DNA from 4 places in the Dyella marensis genome. Region 4 is predicted to be linked to each of the others. Evidence: riboswitches for the same ligand, from Rfam matches in the RefSeq annotation. Region 4 holds a riboswitch; each other region holds the start of a gene.

Region 1 (3,202 bases), 740 kb from region 4:
TGTTCCAGGCGTCGAACTTGCCCTTGTTGAAGATCGCCGTGTCCACCGGGTAGTTCATCGCCGGCGCATTGGCGCAGATCGCGCTGGTGGTCGCGGTGTTCATGCGGAACGGCAGCAGATAGCCGTCCGTATTTCCTGTGTAGGGCTGCTGCCACACGCTGCGCGCGCCGCCGGGCAGCGGCGCCGGCACGCGGTCGCCGAAGCCGCGCACGCCGCGCAGGCTGCCGTAGTAGTGATCGAAGGAGCGGTTTTCCTGCATGAAGATCACCACGTGCTTGACGTCGGTGAGGTTGCCGGTGCCGGTCGGGGAGGGGGCGGCCAGGGCCTGGCGCAGGGTTTCGGGGAGCAGGGAGGCTGCGGCGAGGCCGCCGGCGGCGGCGGCGGTCATCTGCAGGAATCGGCGTCGCTTGGGGTCGATTTCGCTCATGGGGGCGCTCGGGTGCTGCCTGATTGCGGGCTGTGGCTAGCTAATCGCAGTGGTGTTGCAGTGCCTTGCCAGCTGTGCGTCAGTGGGGAGACACATGGTGGACTGGGGGTGAAGGGGGCTAGCGAGTGGCGCGCCTTGCCGCCCCCTACTCGTCATCCCGGCGTAGGCCGGGATCCAGTGGCGATGGTGCTCGGTTGTCGCGTTGACGCGTATGGGTCTCGCCGTTGGCGAGGGTTTCGCCCCGCTGCCGCGGGGCGAGTTACTTTTTCTCTGCGTGCCCAGAGAAAAAGTAACCAAAAAGAGAGGGCACCCTGCTTGGCGCCCTCAGCAGCGCAGCTGCTGAGGGTCCGTGAGGGCTGGCCGGGCTTTTTGACAGGGCATCCATGCCCTGATCAAAAAGGCGAGGACTCCTGTCCTCGCCCCCTTCGGGGCCTTTTCGTCCAGCCCTCACCGCCGGCGCCAAGGGGACCCGGTAGAGCAAAAGCGCACAAGCGGAACGCCGCGGCTGCGCCGCGAGCTCTTCGCTCGATTTTCGCCCCACCCGTCATCCCCCTCTCCCCGCCGGGGAGAGGGTCGGGGTGAGGGGTCGGGGCTCGCCACGACACCTCCTACTCGTCATGACGAGCACCCCCTTGTCGTACTGCTAAGATGCCCGGGCCTGAGGTGACCGCTGGCCTGGCCGGTGGTTGAAACGGGAATCCGGTGCGCCGTATTGACGGCTATTCCGGAGCTGCCCCCGCAACGGTAGGCGAGACACGATCGGCGGAAGCCACTGTGCTGCGAAGCATGGGAAGGCGCCGGTCGGGGAGGCATCAGCCTTCGCTCGCGAGCCCGGAGACCGGCCTCGAGGTGAACCGGACATGCGGTGGGCGTGCTCCTGGCGAGCGCGCCCTCGTCGTGCGTCCGTCCGGAGCTCCTTCCGCCTGTCCTGCAACCGAAGCGATTCCGCGCGGGCAGGCGCGGTCCAGGAGCCACCAGTGTCATTGCATGTTCCGTCCTTGCGCCGGTCCGCGTTTGCGGCCGCGTTTTCCCTTGTCTTGCTTTCCACCGCCGCGCAGGCCGACGAGCCTTCGCAGGACCTCAAGGGCGTGGTGGTCACCGCCACCCGCACCGAGCAGAGCGAATCGGCCACGCTCGCCGCCGTCACCGTGATCGACCGCGCCGAGATCGAGCGCCTGCAGCCGCAATCCGTGGCGGACCTGCTGCAAGGCACACCGGGCCTGTCGATGGCCAACAACGGCGGCCCGGGCAAAGCCACCTCGCTGTTCCTGCGCGGCACCGAGGCCGACCACGTGCTGGTGCTGGTGGATGGCGTGAAGATCGGCTCGGCCACCCTGGGCCAGCCGTCGATCCAGAACATCCCGGTGGAGCAGATCGAGCGCATCGAGATCGTGCGCGGTCCGTTCTCCAGCCTCTACGGTTCGGAAGCGCTGGGCGGCGTGATCCAGATCTTTACCCGACGCCCCAGCGGCGCCTTCGAGCCGAACCTGGAGCTGGGCTACGGCAGCAACGACAGCTTCCGCGGCGCCGCCGGCCTGGCCGGCAAGGTCGGCGAGGGCTGGTATGCGGTGCAGGCCACGCACGAGGACACCGACGGCATCAACGCCTGCCGCGGCAAGCCGTCGCCGCGCGGCGCGGGCTGCTTCGTCAACGAACCGGACCGCGACGGCTTCCGCGACAGCTCCGTCTCGCTCAAGGGCGGCTACCGCTTCAGCGACGCCTGGGATGCCGACGCACAGTGGCTGCGCAGCTGGGGCTACAACGCCTACGACGGCTCCACCAGCAACCAGTCCGACGTGGTGCAGCAGGTCTACGGTGCACGCGTGCACTGGCGGCCGAGCCGCGATTTCACGCTCACCGCGAGCGCCGGCCAGAGCGCCGACCTCGGCGACAACTACCTCAACGGCCGCTACACCAGCACCTTCGATACGCACCGCGATCTCGGCTCGCTGCAGGGCGACCTCAATCTCGGCGGCGGCTTGTGGAGCCTGGGCTACGACTGGCAGCGCGACCGCGTCGACAGCAACACCAGCTATGCGCGCGACCAGCGCCTCAACCGCGGCCTGTTCGCGCAGTGGCAGCAGGCGTTCGGCGCGCAGTCGCTGCAGGCCAGCCTGCGCCACGACGACAACCAGCAGTTCGGCGGCAAGACCACCGGCAGCCTGCTTTGGGGCTGGGATTTCACGCCGGGCATGCGCCTCACCGCCAGCGCCGGTTCCGCCTATAAGGCGCCGACCTTCAACGAGCTGTACTACCCCGGCTACGGCAATACCGCGCTGCGGCCGGAAAGCTCGCGCAGCTACGAGCTGGGCCTGCGCGGCACGCCGGGCTGGGGCCTGTGGTCGCTCAATGCCTTCGAAACCCGCATCCGCGACCTGATCGCCTACGACGCCTCGCGCGGCGTGCCGGGCAATGTCGACCGCGCGCGCATCCGCGGCGCCGAAGCGGTGGCTTCCACCACGCTGGCCGGCTGGACCTTGCGCGGCACCGCCACCTGGCTGGACCCGCGCAACCGCAGCGACACCTACCGCGACAAGCTGCTGCCGCGCCGTGCCCCGCGCAGCGCGCGCGTGGATGCGGACCGCGGCTTCGGCGACTTCAGCATCGGCGCCAGCGTGTACGCGGCGGGCAAGCGCTACGACGACCTGGCGAACGGCTATCGCCTGGGCGGCTATGCGCTCACCGACCTGCGCCTGGCCTATGCGCTGGACCGCGACTGGAAAGTGCAGCTGAGCGTGCGCAACGCCTTCGACAAGCACTACGAGACCGCGGCCT
Region 2 (3,202 bases), 2.6 Mb from region 4:
GCGCGCTGTTCGATGCCGGCCTGCCGGTCGCTGTTTTCACCCCCGCGGGAACCTCCGCCGATGCGCGCGGCAAGGTCGCCAGGCTGTTCGGCGCGGCTTCCGAAGCGGACCTGGCCATCTATGCCAGGAAACCGGGCGGCGTACGCGTGTTCTCCACCGACGTCGACCGGAGCCTCGCCTATGCCGACACGGCGGCGCGCGTGCGGCATTTCCAGCAGGCCGTGGCGGACCACCTCGCCGCCATCGAACGCGGCGGCAAGCTTCCCGCGCTGGAATCGCGGCAAGCCAGGCAAGCCACCGGCAACGGCAGCAGCCCCGATCATCTGCCTATCGTCGAATTCACCCACAACGTTCGGCAGCGGCGAGCAGTCGCTGACGCGCGAAATCACCGTGATCCGCGACTCCACGGCCAGCAAGGATCAATTCAACGTGATCATGAAGACGTCGGGGCTGATCAAGGGCGGCGCAGACGCGGCTCCCCAATGCCGCCCCGTCGCTTGTATCGGATACACGCAGTACTACCTTGTCGACGCCATGCTCGATTACGGCAGGAACGCCCAGCCCACCGTGGCGCGCACTCTTCCGGAAACCACCAGCAGGTGCCGAGGGTCGCGGCGCCGCGGCCGTCGTTGATCAGGCAGCGGCCGGCGTTTTCCTTGGATTGCAGGATGACGACCGGTTCGCGGTGCAGGTAAGGCGAATCGAGGTCGATGGTCACGGCACTGGTTTTCACCCTGACGACCGGGCCGGAGGATCGGCCAAGGCCATTCCTCTGCACCAACGACGAGGTGGCGGCGAGCTTGAACCGAAGCTCGGCTTGATCGCCGCCGCCGGATTGCCCGCCAGGGCCTTCTCCGCATCCGCACCGAGGTTGAAGCCGAAACTGGTTGTCTCCGATTCGGTGTGGTTGTAAGTGGGATCGGTCCTGCAGCAGGGACATCACCCGCCGCGCCGGACAGTGGTACCTGGACAGCTTCGACCGCTATGTCAGCCGCCTGGACGGACGCTGCCTTGCCGTCAACGAGCGCAACGCCCGCCTGGTGGAAGTGGTGGCGTGCAACGACCGCAGCACGCAGAAGTGGTACTGGGCCGCCGACCGCATCAACTCCAAGCTCAACGGCGGCGACAGCGGATGGCGCCTGTTCGTTGACGGCAATGCGGTGAAGGCGCGCATCGACCCGAAGCGGCAGCAGGTCATTCCCAATAACCCCAACCAGGTGCTGCTCAATCCCTGGTCCACCTACCCAGGCGCGCCGGTCGCCGGCGCCACCATTCCCACCCTGGGCATACCGCAGCCGCAGGTGCCCGAAGCCTGGGTGCGGACCTTCAGGGACATTCCCTCGACCGAACGCTGGGAGCCGGTCGCGCTGCGCCAGTACAAGGAGGGCTGAGCCTTCACCCGGAGCAGCCCCGCGAGGGCTGCTCCACCTCCCCTCACGATCTTCCGCTTGACGGAACCCCGTCCCTGCCCCTAATTTCCCCGCCGCTGGTGGTTTTCATCCTTTCATCGCGATGAAAGGATGCAATTAAAAGGGAAGCCGGTGCGGCCTTACGGCCAATTCCGGCGCTGCCCCGCAGCGGTGTGTGGAAACGACCCTCGTCAACAGCACTGGCCAGTGGACTGGCCGGGAAGCGGCGAGCACTAGGCGAGGCGCCTGCGCCTCTCGTCCACGAGCCCGAAGACCTGCCCCGGCCGGAAGGCGATGAGCTTTCTGTCTGACCTGGAGCTTCCGCGGGGAAGCGGCTGGGGCTGCGCGCCATGCTCACGCCATGGCCGTCCGCTCCTGCGCGACCCTGCGCCAGCCCGGTTCGCCCGCGGGGGCGAAGGTCGCGCGCATGTCCGCGGAAGCTTCGCGGCCATGCGCTTCCTTCGTTCCTCATTCACCACGAATCGAGGAAATGCAGCATGAGCACCGTTACCAATCTCGGCTTCCCGCGCATGGGTGCGCGGCGCGAGCTCAAGCAAGCCCTGGAAGCCTACTGGCGCGACGAAGCACTGCGCCCGCAGCTGCTGGACACCGCCCGCCAGCTACGCGAACGCCACTGGCAACTGCAGCGCGAGGCCGGCGCGCACGTCGTGCCGTGCAACGACTTCTCGCTGTACGACCACGTGCTCGACACGGCCTTCCTGCTCGACGCCATCCCCGAACGCTACCGCGCCCTGGCCGACGCCGACCCGCTGGCCGGCTACTTCGCCATGGCGCGTGGCACGCAGCGCGCGGGCCTCGACCTGCACGCGCTGGAAATGACCAAGTGGTTCGACACCAACTACCACTACATCGTCCCCGAACTGCATGCCGCGCAAACCTTCCGCCTGCGCGACGACAAGCCGGTGGCGCAGTTCCTCGAAGCGAAGGCGCTGGGCCATGCGGCGCGTCCGGTGCTGCTCGGTCCGGTGAGCTTCCTGCTGCTGTCCAAGACCGCCGACGGCAGCGACCGCCTCGCCCTGCTCGAACGCCTGCTGCCCGTCTACGCCGAACTGCTGGGCAGGCTGCGCGAAGCCGGCGCCGAATGGGTGCAGATCGATGAGCCCTGCCTAGTACTCGATCTCGACGAAGACGATGCCGCGGCCTATCGCCAGGCCTATGCCGCGCTCGCCGCCGCCGCGCGGCCGAAGCTGCTGCTGGCTACTTATTTCGGCGCCCTCGGCGACAACCTGCGCCTCGCGCAGGAACTGCCGGTCGACGGCCTGCACGTCGACCTGGTGCGTGCGCCGGCCCAGCTCGATGCCGTGCTGGAGACGCTGCCCGCCGAACGCGTGCTGTCGCTGGGCGTGGTCGACGGCCGCAACGTGTGGCGCGCGGACCTGGACCGCGCCATGGCCGTGACGCGCGTGGCGATCGAACGCGTGGGCAAGCAGCGCGTATGGCTGGCGCCGTCCTGTTCGCTGCTGCATGTGCCGGTGGACGCCGCGCTGGAGAAGTCGCTGCCGTCCGACGTGCACGCCTGGCTGGCCTTCGCACGGCAGAAGCTCGAAGAACTGCGCACCGTGGCCGACATGTGCAAGGGCGTGGTCACCGCCTACCCCGCGCTGGAACGGGCGCGCGAGCTGATCGCCGCGCGCCGGGCCTCGCCCAGGGTGCACCGCCTGCAGGTGGCGCAGCGCCTGGCCAACCTGGATGCCGCGGACGCGCACCGCCGCTCCACCTACGCCTTCCGCCGCGCGAAACAGCAGCAGCGCTTCGACCTGCCGCTGTTCCCC
Region 3 (3,202 bases), 400 kb from region 4:
TCTCGTGCGGACCGAACTGGCCCTGGTACAGCGCGAACACGCCGGTGTTGTCGCGCTTGCTGCGCAGGTAGTCGGTGTCGCTCTGCACGTGTTCCTGCTGGTAGTCCACGCCGGCGCTGAGCAGCTGGCCCGGCGCGAGCGTCACGTCGTTCTGCCAGCTGGCCTGGTTGCGGCGCGAATACAGATGGCCGGCGGGCGCCATATCGGCGCCGAGGTCCGCGCGGTTGAGATAGTTGTCGGCGCGGTCGATGTTCTGGCCGGCGCTCAGGCTCATCTTCCAGGCGTCGAGCACGGCGAAGCGCAGGTTCGCGCCGGCCACCTGCTGCGAGCGGCGCGTGTAGTTCTGGAAGTCGCCGTCGTATTCGATGTCGCCCTTGCTCTTGAGCACGCTGGCGCTGAGTTCGGTGCCGCCGTCCCAGCGATAGCCGCCGCTGAGCGCGCCGTTGTAGGTGCGGTAGCCGTCGTCGTCCGGCTCGTTGGTGAAGCAGCCGCCCACGCCGGCCGCCGCGGCGCGGCAGGCATTGATGCCGCGCGTGTACTGGCCGCCCACGCTGGCGTTGAACCAGGCGTTGCGCGAACCGCCCGACAGGCCGAACTGGCCGTCGGCCAGGCGATGGCTGCCCACGCCTACGGTTACCGACGGCGTGAGCGCCTGATCGGGCTGGCCGTGGCGGGTGAAGATCTGGATCACGCCGCCGATCGCATCCGAGCCATACAGGCTGGAACGCGGGCCGCGCACGATCTCGATGCGCTCGATCTGTTCCACCGGCAGCTGCTCGAAGGCCGGAATGCCCGCGCCCACCGTGCCGATGCGCACGCCGTCGACCAGCACCAGCGTGTGCGAGGAATTGGTGCCGCGCATGAACAGCGAGGTCTGCTGGCCCAGGCCGCCGGCATTGCCGAAGGCCACGCCCGGCAGGCCGGACAGCAGATCCTGCACCGACTGCGGCTGCAGGCGTTCGATGTCGGCGCGGGTCAGCACGGTGACCGGCGCCAGCGTCTCGTCGATCGGCGTGGCCGTGCGGGTGGCGGTCACCACCACGGTGGGGAGCTGCCCGGCGTCGTTCTGGTCGGCGGCGTGGGCCGCGGCGAAGCAGGACAGCAGGGCGGTGGCCAGCAGGGTCTTCTTCATGGAGCGTTTTCCTCGGCCGCGCCTCGCGCACGGCCCATCGATGACGAGCTGGCGGCATGACGGAGGAGGAGGCGCAAACGACGGCAGGCGAACGGCACCGGCACGTGGTCCGGCTGCGCCCTCCGCGAGCCACCAGGAAAGATATTCGGGCCGGTCTCCGGGCTTGCGAGTGCGCTTTGCCGCGCGATCCTCCCGCGGCCTTCCCGCGCTCGTGGGAGCGCAGTGGCATGTCGCTGGAGGCAAGAACTGCTCGCTTACCGTTGCGGGGGCAGCGCCGGCCTTGCCCTCAAGGCGCGCCGGCTTCCCGTTTCATCCCTTGGCAGCGTGGCTTTGGGACACCCGAACGAACGCAACTTTAACGGGGAGGCCGGGTGGCTGACAACGCGGGGCGGAATGACCCGATGGGGGGGGCGCCTGTTCCTGCGATCATCATCGTTTCCCATGGCCGACATTTCTGTCATTTCTTGACGGTTTGGCCACCAAATATTGTCCGGAAGCAAGTTTCGCGAAGGTTTTACGCAAGCTCCGGGTAATATTTCATTTGTTTGCCTAAGTCATTGTTTCAGTGAGCTTCGTAAGCTTCGCGTAAGCGTAAATATTTTGTTGACGCCCAGCGATTTTCGCAATTATGTTCGGACCGCTTACCGCGGGAACTTGCGTGCGGCGCGACGAGGCTTGGGGAAGTTCTCTCGCTGCGATCCGGGGCTTACGAATGCCCCACACGCATTCTTGCGCTAGGCGTTTTCGGCGCCTTGCGCCTGTCGGCCTTCAGGCCATCATGGGGAGAACACAGATGATCAAGTACCAGCACGCTGGTCGCGCGCCGCGTTGGCGTCAGACCGCACTCGTCGTTGCGTTGGGAATGAGCCTTGCCGGAGTGGTGCAGGCGCAGTCGAACGCATCAGGCGTGATCTTCGGCCGCGTTGACGCTACCCGCGGCAACACCGTCCATATCGAAAACATCGACACCGGCCTTGCGCGCGACATCAGCGTCGACCAGTCCGGCCGCTACCGCGCGTCCTCGCTGCCGGTCGGCCGCTACAAGGTCACCCTGGTCAAGGATGGCGCCACCGTCGATACCCGCAACGATGTGCTCGCGGCGGTCGGCACCGGTACCGAAGTGAGCTTCACCGCGGCTGCGGTCGCGGCCGGCGAGGCGAAGAACCTCGAAGGCGTGCAGGTGGTGGCCAGCGCGCTGCCGGCGATCGACGTGTCGTCGGTCGACTCCCGCACCGTGCTGACCGCCGAGCAGCTGTCCAAGGTGCCGGTGGCCCGCAACGTGACCGCGGCCGCCCTGCTGGCGCCCGGCACCGTGCTGGGCGACTCGCGCTACGGCAACGTGGCTTCGTTCGGCGGCGCTTCGGCGGCCGAGAACCAGTACTACATCAACGGCTTTTCGGTGACCAACGCGCTGACCAACCTGGGTCTGGCGCAGCTGCCGTTCGATGCGATCGACCAGCAGCAGGTGTTCACCGGCGGTTACGGCGCCGAGTACGGCCGTTCCACCGGCGGCGTGGTCAACCTGATCACCAAGCGCGGTACCAACGAATGGAAGGCCGGCGTGATGGCGCTGTGGATTCCGAAGTTCCTCCGCTCCGATCCGCGCAACATCATCCAGCCGTCCGACAACACGCTGTTCCAGTACCGCAACGACAACAAGTCGTGGGTCACGGAATACGGTGCGTACATCAGCGGTCCGCTGATCAAGGACAAGCTGTTCATCTATTTGACCGGTGATTTCACCAAGCAGGAAGGCAAGACCATCGCCTCGGCCACCGCGCAACAGGTGGCGTATTACGACGTGAAGTCGCCGCGCTGGTTGGGCAAGATCGACTGGAACATCACCGACAGCCACATCCTCGAACTGACCGCCTTCTCGGACAAGACGACCGAGCAGGACCAGGTCTACGGCTACAGCTACACCCCGACGCTCGCCGAAGGCGCCAAGCGCGGCACGGTCGATCTGAAGAACTATTCCGGCGGCGCCAACCCGACCCCGGGCGGTGACTTCTACATCGGCAAGTACACCGGCTACATCACCGACAACCTCACGGTCAACGCGCTGTACGG
Region 4 (3,202 bases):
CGCGCGTACAGCTCGCGCGCCTTCACCTTCTTCACCGCGATGCCGGCGGCTTCCGCTTCGCGGTAGGCGCGCTCGAAGGTCTCGCCCCAGCTGTCGACGAAGTGCGGCACGATCTTCGGATCGAACAGCGACCAGTCGCCGTCGCTCTCCACGCGGCGCATGAATTCGTCGGGAATCCAGTTGGCCAGGTTGAGGTTGTGCGTGCGGCGCGCCTCGTCGCCGGTGTTGTCGCGCAGCTCGAGGAACTCCTCGATGTCGGCGTGCCACGGCTCCAGGTACACGCAGGCCGCGCCCTTGCGCTTGCCGCCCTGGTTCACCGCAGCGACCGAGGCATCCAGCGTCTTCAGCCACGGCACCAGGCCATTGGAATGGCCGTTGGTGCCGCGGATCAGCGAGCCGCGCGAACGCACGCGCGAGTAGGCCAGGCCGATGCCGCCGGCGAACTTGCTCAGCTTGGCCACGTCGCCGTACTTCTCGTAGATCGACTCCAGAGAGTCGGTCGGCGAGTCGAGCAGGAAGCAGGAGCTGAGCTGCTCGTGCGCGGTGCCGGCGTTGAACAGGGTGGGCGAGCTGGCCATGTATTCCAGCGAGGACAGCAGGCGGTACAGCTCCAGCGTCTCGCCGATCTCGTTGCCGCCCAGCGCGCAGGCGATGCGCATGAAGAAGTACTGCGGCGTCTCGATCACCTTGCGCAGCTGCGGGTGGCGCAGCAGGTAGCGGTCGTACACGGTGCGCAGGCCGAAGTATTCGAAGCGGCGCGTGGCCAGCGGATCGATGGCGTCGTTGAGCTTGCGCGCATTGGCGGCGACGAAGTCGCGCAGGCGTGCGTTGAGGATGCCCAGCTCCGCGCCGCGCGCGATCGACTGGGAGAAGCTCTGGATTTCCTGGCCGCTCACTTCCTTGTCGACGTAGGCGCCGAGCAGGCGCGCGGCGAGCTGGCCGTACTCGGGCTCCTCGGCGGTGAGCGCGGCGGCGGTGCGGATCGACAGCTCGTCCAGCTCGCGCGTGGTGGCGCCGTCGTACAGGCCGCCGATGGTCTTCAGCGCCACGCGCAGCGGATCGACCGCATGCAGGCCTTCGCCGCTGCGGGTCACCGCGCGCACGATCTTGTTGACGTCGACGATCTCCTGGCTGCCGTTGCGCTTGGTCACGCGCATCTGGCCGGGGTTGTGCGGCGGGGTGAGGGCGAAGGGGGTCTCCGCCACGGCTTCCATGCGAATGGACTCCGGCGCGGCGGCAGCTGCGTCGGCGGCAGGGAAGGCGGATGCGTCCGCGCGGTCGTCGGTGCGCTCGCGCGAGTCGGTGTCGATAGGTTGCATGGCATCGCTCCAGGCCAAAGGCTTCAACGACCTGCTCCCGCGCGCAGGGCTGAGACGAAGGCGGTGTAGGCGGGGACGGCCGTGCGGCGGAGCGAAGGCTCCGCGCCACGACGCGCCTCCCCGCGGAAGCCGCCATCACTCACCGCGGCGCTGAAGGCCGCGATGTGCCGGCAGGTCTTCGGACTCGCAGACATGGACCGTTCGCTGGCGACCGATCCGACCTACTCGCCCCCGCTTCCCAGCCTTGGAAGGCCAGTGCGATGGGAGCTTTCGTTTCCGCTTACCGCTGCGGGGCAGTTCCGGATTCGCACCGGATTCCCTATTAAGCCAATCCGACCGTGGGTCTGAGAAAGGCACCGACCGACACAACATATAGGGGTAAGGCAGGGAAGGTCAACCCAAGCCATTGTGCATATATCGGTGGATAAGTGGGGTAATTCAAGGCCTGGCGCGGCCTGGCGGCCATGCGAAAAATCTTGGCGATCGGTTCTGCCCGGGCGCTCAGGGGGCGATGCTGAAATCCACCTCGATCGGATACGGCGCCGGGCTGGCCGGCGGGGCCGGCAGCTTCCAGCTGGCGAAGCGGCTGAGCAGGCAGGTGGCTACGTCGGTGGGGGCGCGGACTTCGACCCGGCCCAGGCTGCCGTCGGCGTGCACGTCGGCGACCAGTACGAAAGGGGACTTGTCCGGCTTGGGCAGGGTGGCGATGCAGCCCTTGAGCGCGTCGGTGGTGCGGTCGCCGATCGCGGCCCACATCTTCTTCTGGTAGTCCGGCCCGTCCTTGGCGCCCTCGGTCAACTTGGCCTGCTGCACCCGCGTTGAGAAATCGTCCGCCGGCATGCCGGGCGCGGACAGCAGGGCGAGGAAGAGCAGGCTGGTCATGGCGGGGCTCCGTGCAGGAAAGGCCGCCACGTTACCGCAGTGCAGGCCATCGAAGGGGAGTGAAGCATGTCGACGACGTCGCCGAAGATCGTGGCCGCGCTGCTGGCGCTGGCCGCCACCGTGCAGGCCTGGGCCGCGGAACGCATCGAGGTGCCGCGTTCCGATGGCGCGAGCACGCCGCTGATGGTGTACGAGCCTGCCGCGGCGAAAACCTGCCCGCCGCTGCTGCTGGTGTCGCACGGTGCCGGCGGAAGTGAGCAGGGCCTGCGCTATGTAGGCGAGGCCTTGAGCGCCGACGGCTGGCGCGTGGTGGTGATGGGGCACCGCGAAAGCGGCCTGCCGGTGCTGAAGCAGGACCTGCGCAGCCATGGCTTCAAGGGCGGCATCACCGCCCTGGTCACCGATGCGCCGGCTTATCGGGCGCGCTTTCTCGACATCGACGCGGCGCTGGCGTGGTCGGAACAGCGCTGCCACGCATCGTTCAAGGCGCTGCTCGGCCATTCGATGGGCGCGATCACGGTGATGCTGGAAGCCGGTGCGCACAACAAGTTGGGGCTGGCGCCGAAGGGCAGCTTCGACGCCTACGTGGCCTTATCGCCGGAAGGGCCGGGACCGGTGTTCCCCGAAGGCGCATGGGCACCGATCGCCGCGCCCACGCTGCTGGTCACCGGCACGCGGGACCAGGGGCTGGGCGGCGACTACCGCTGGCGCATGCAGGCCTTCGATGGACTGGGGCCGGGCTGCCGCTGGCTGGCCGTGGTGGATGGCGCCAACCATATGAACTTAGGCGGCGGCCAGTTCGCCGCGGGTGCGCAGAAGAGCACGACGACGCTGGTGTCGGCTTATCTGGATGCGCTGCGCTCCGGCCGCTGCGGCACGCCACCGGCTTTGGCGGGCGTGTCGGTTCGCCAGAAGCCGGACGAGTAGCGGGCTTTCCATCCCCCTGCTCAGCTCGCTGCTTGCTCCTGGTGATCCGTTTCGGTGGCTGGGGCCTGCAGATA

Evidence for each region. Region 4 has a riboswitch for cobalamin ahead of ISN75_RS00560 (ribonucleoside-diphosphate reductase subunit alpha). Riboswitches for the same ligand answer to the same signal wherever they lie in the genome.
Region 1: another riboswitch for cobalamin. It lies ahead of btuB (TonB-dependent vitamin B12 receptor); the one in region 4 lies ahead of ISN75_RS00560 (ribonucleoside-diphosphate reductase subunit alpha).
Region 2: another riboswitch for cobalamin. It lies ahead of metE (5-methyltetrahydropteroyltriglutamate--homocysteine S-methyltransferase); the one in region 4 lies ahead of ISN75_RS00560 (ribonucleoside-diphosphate reductase subunit alpha).
Region 3: another riboswitch for cobalamin. It lies ahead of ISN75_RS21970 (TonB-dependent receptor domain-containing protein); the one in region 4 lies ahead of ISN75_RS00560 (ribonucleoside-diphosphate reductase subunit alpha).

Annotation. Positions count from the first base shown of each region.
Region 1 is NZ_CP064029.1:883,573-886,774, forward strand. Features, by position in the region: gene ISN75_RS03770 (phosphocholine-specific phospholipase C) at 1-427, opposite strand, end outside; cobalamin riboswitch at 1,072-1,288, shown strand; gene btuB (TonB-dependent vitamin B12 receptor) at 1,405-3,202, shown strand, end outside.
Region 2 is NZ_CP064029.1:2,818,090-2,821,291, forward strand. Features, by position in the region: gene ISN75_RS12075 (hypothetical protein) at 1-416, opposite strand, end outside; gene ISN75_RS12080 (hypothetical protein) at 524-913, shown strand; gene ISN75_RS12085 (hypothetical protein) at 888-1,391, shown strand; cobalamin riboswitch at 1,473-1,706, shown strand; gene metE (5-methyltetrahydropteroyltriglutamate--homocysteine S-methyltransferase) at 1,907-3,202, shown strand, end outside.
Region 3 is NZ_CP064029.1:5,001,215-5,004,416, reverse strand. Features, by position in the region: gene ISN75_RS21970 (TonB-dependent receptor domain-containing protein) at 1-1,132, opposite strand, end outside; cobalamin riboswitch at 1,264-1,490, opposite strand; gene ISN75_RS21965 (TonB-dependent receptor) at 1,995-3,202, shown strand, end outside.
Region 4 is NZ_CP064029.1:145,027-148,228, forward strand. Features, by position in the region: gene ISN75_RS00560 (ribonucleoside-diphosphate reductase subunit alpha) at 1-1,214, opposite strand, end outside; cobalamin riboswitch at 1,472-1,694, opposite strand; gene ISN75_RS00565 (peptidase C13) at 1,821-2,201, opposite strand; gene ISN75_RS00570 (alpha/beta hydrolase) at 2,268-3,128, shown strand; gene ISN75_RS00575 (amidohydrolase) at 3,149-3,202, opposite strand, start outside.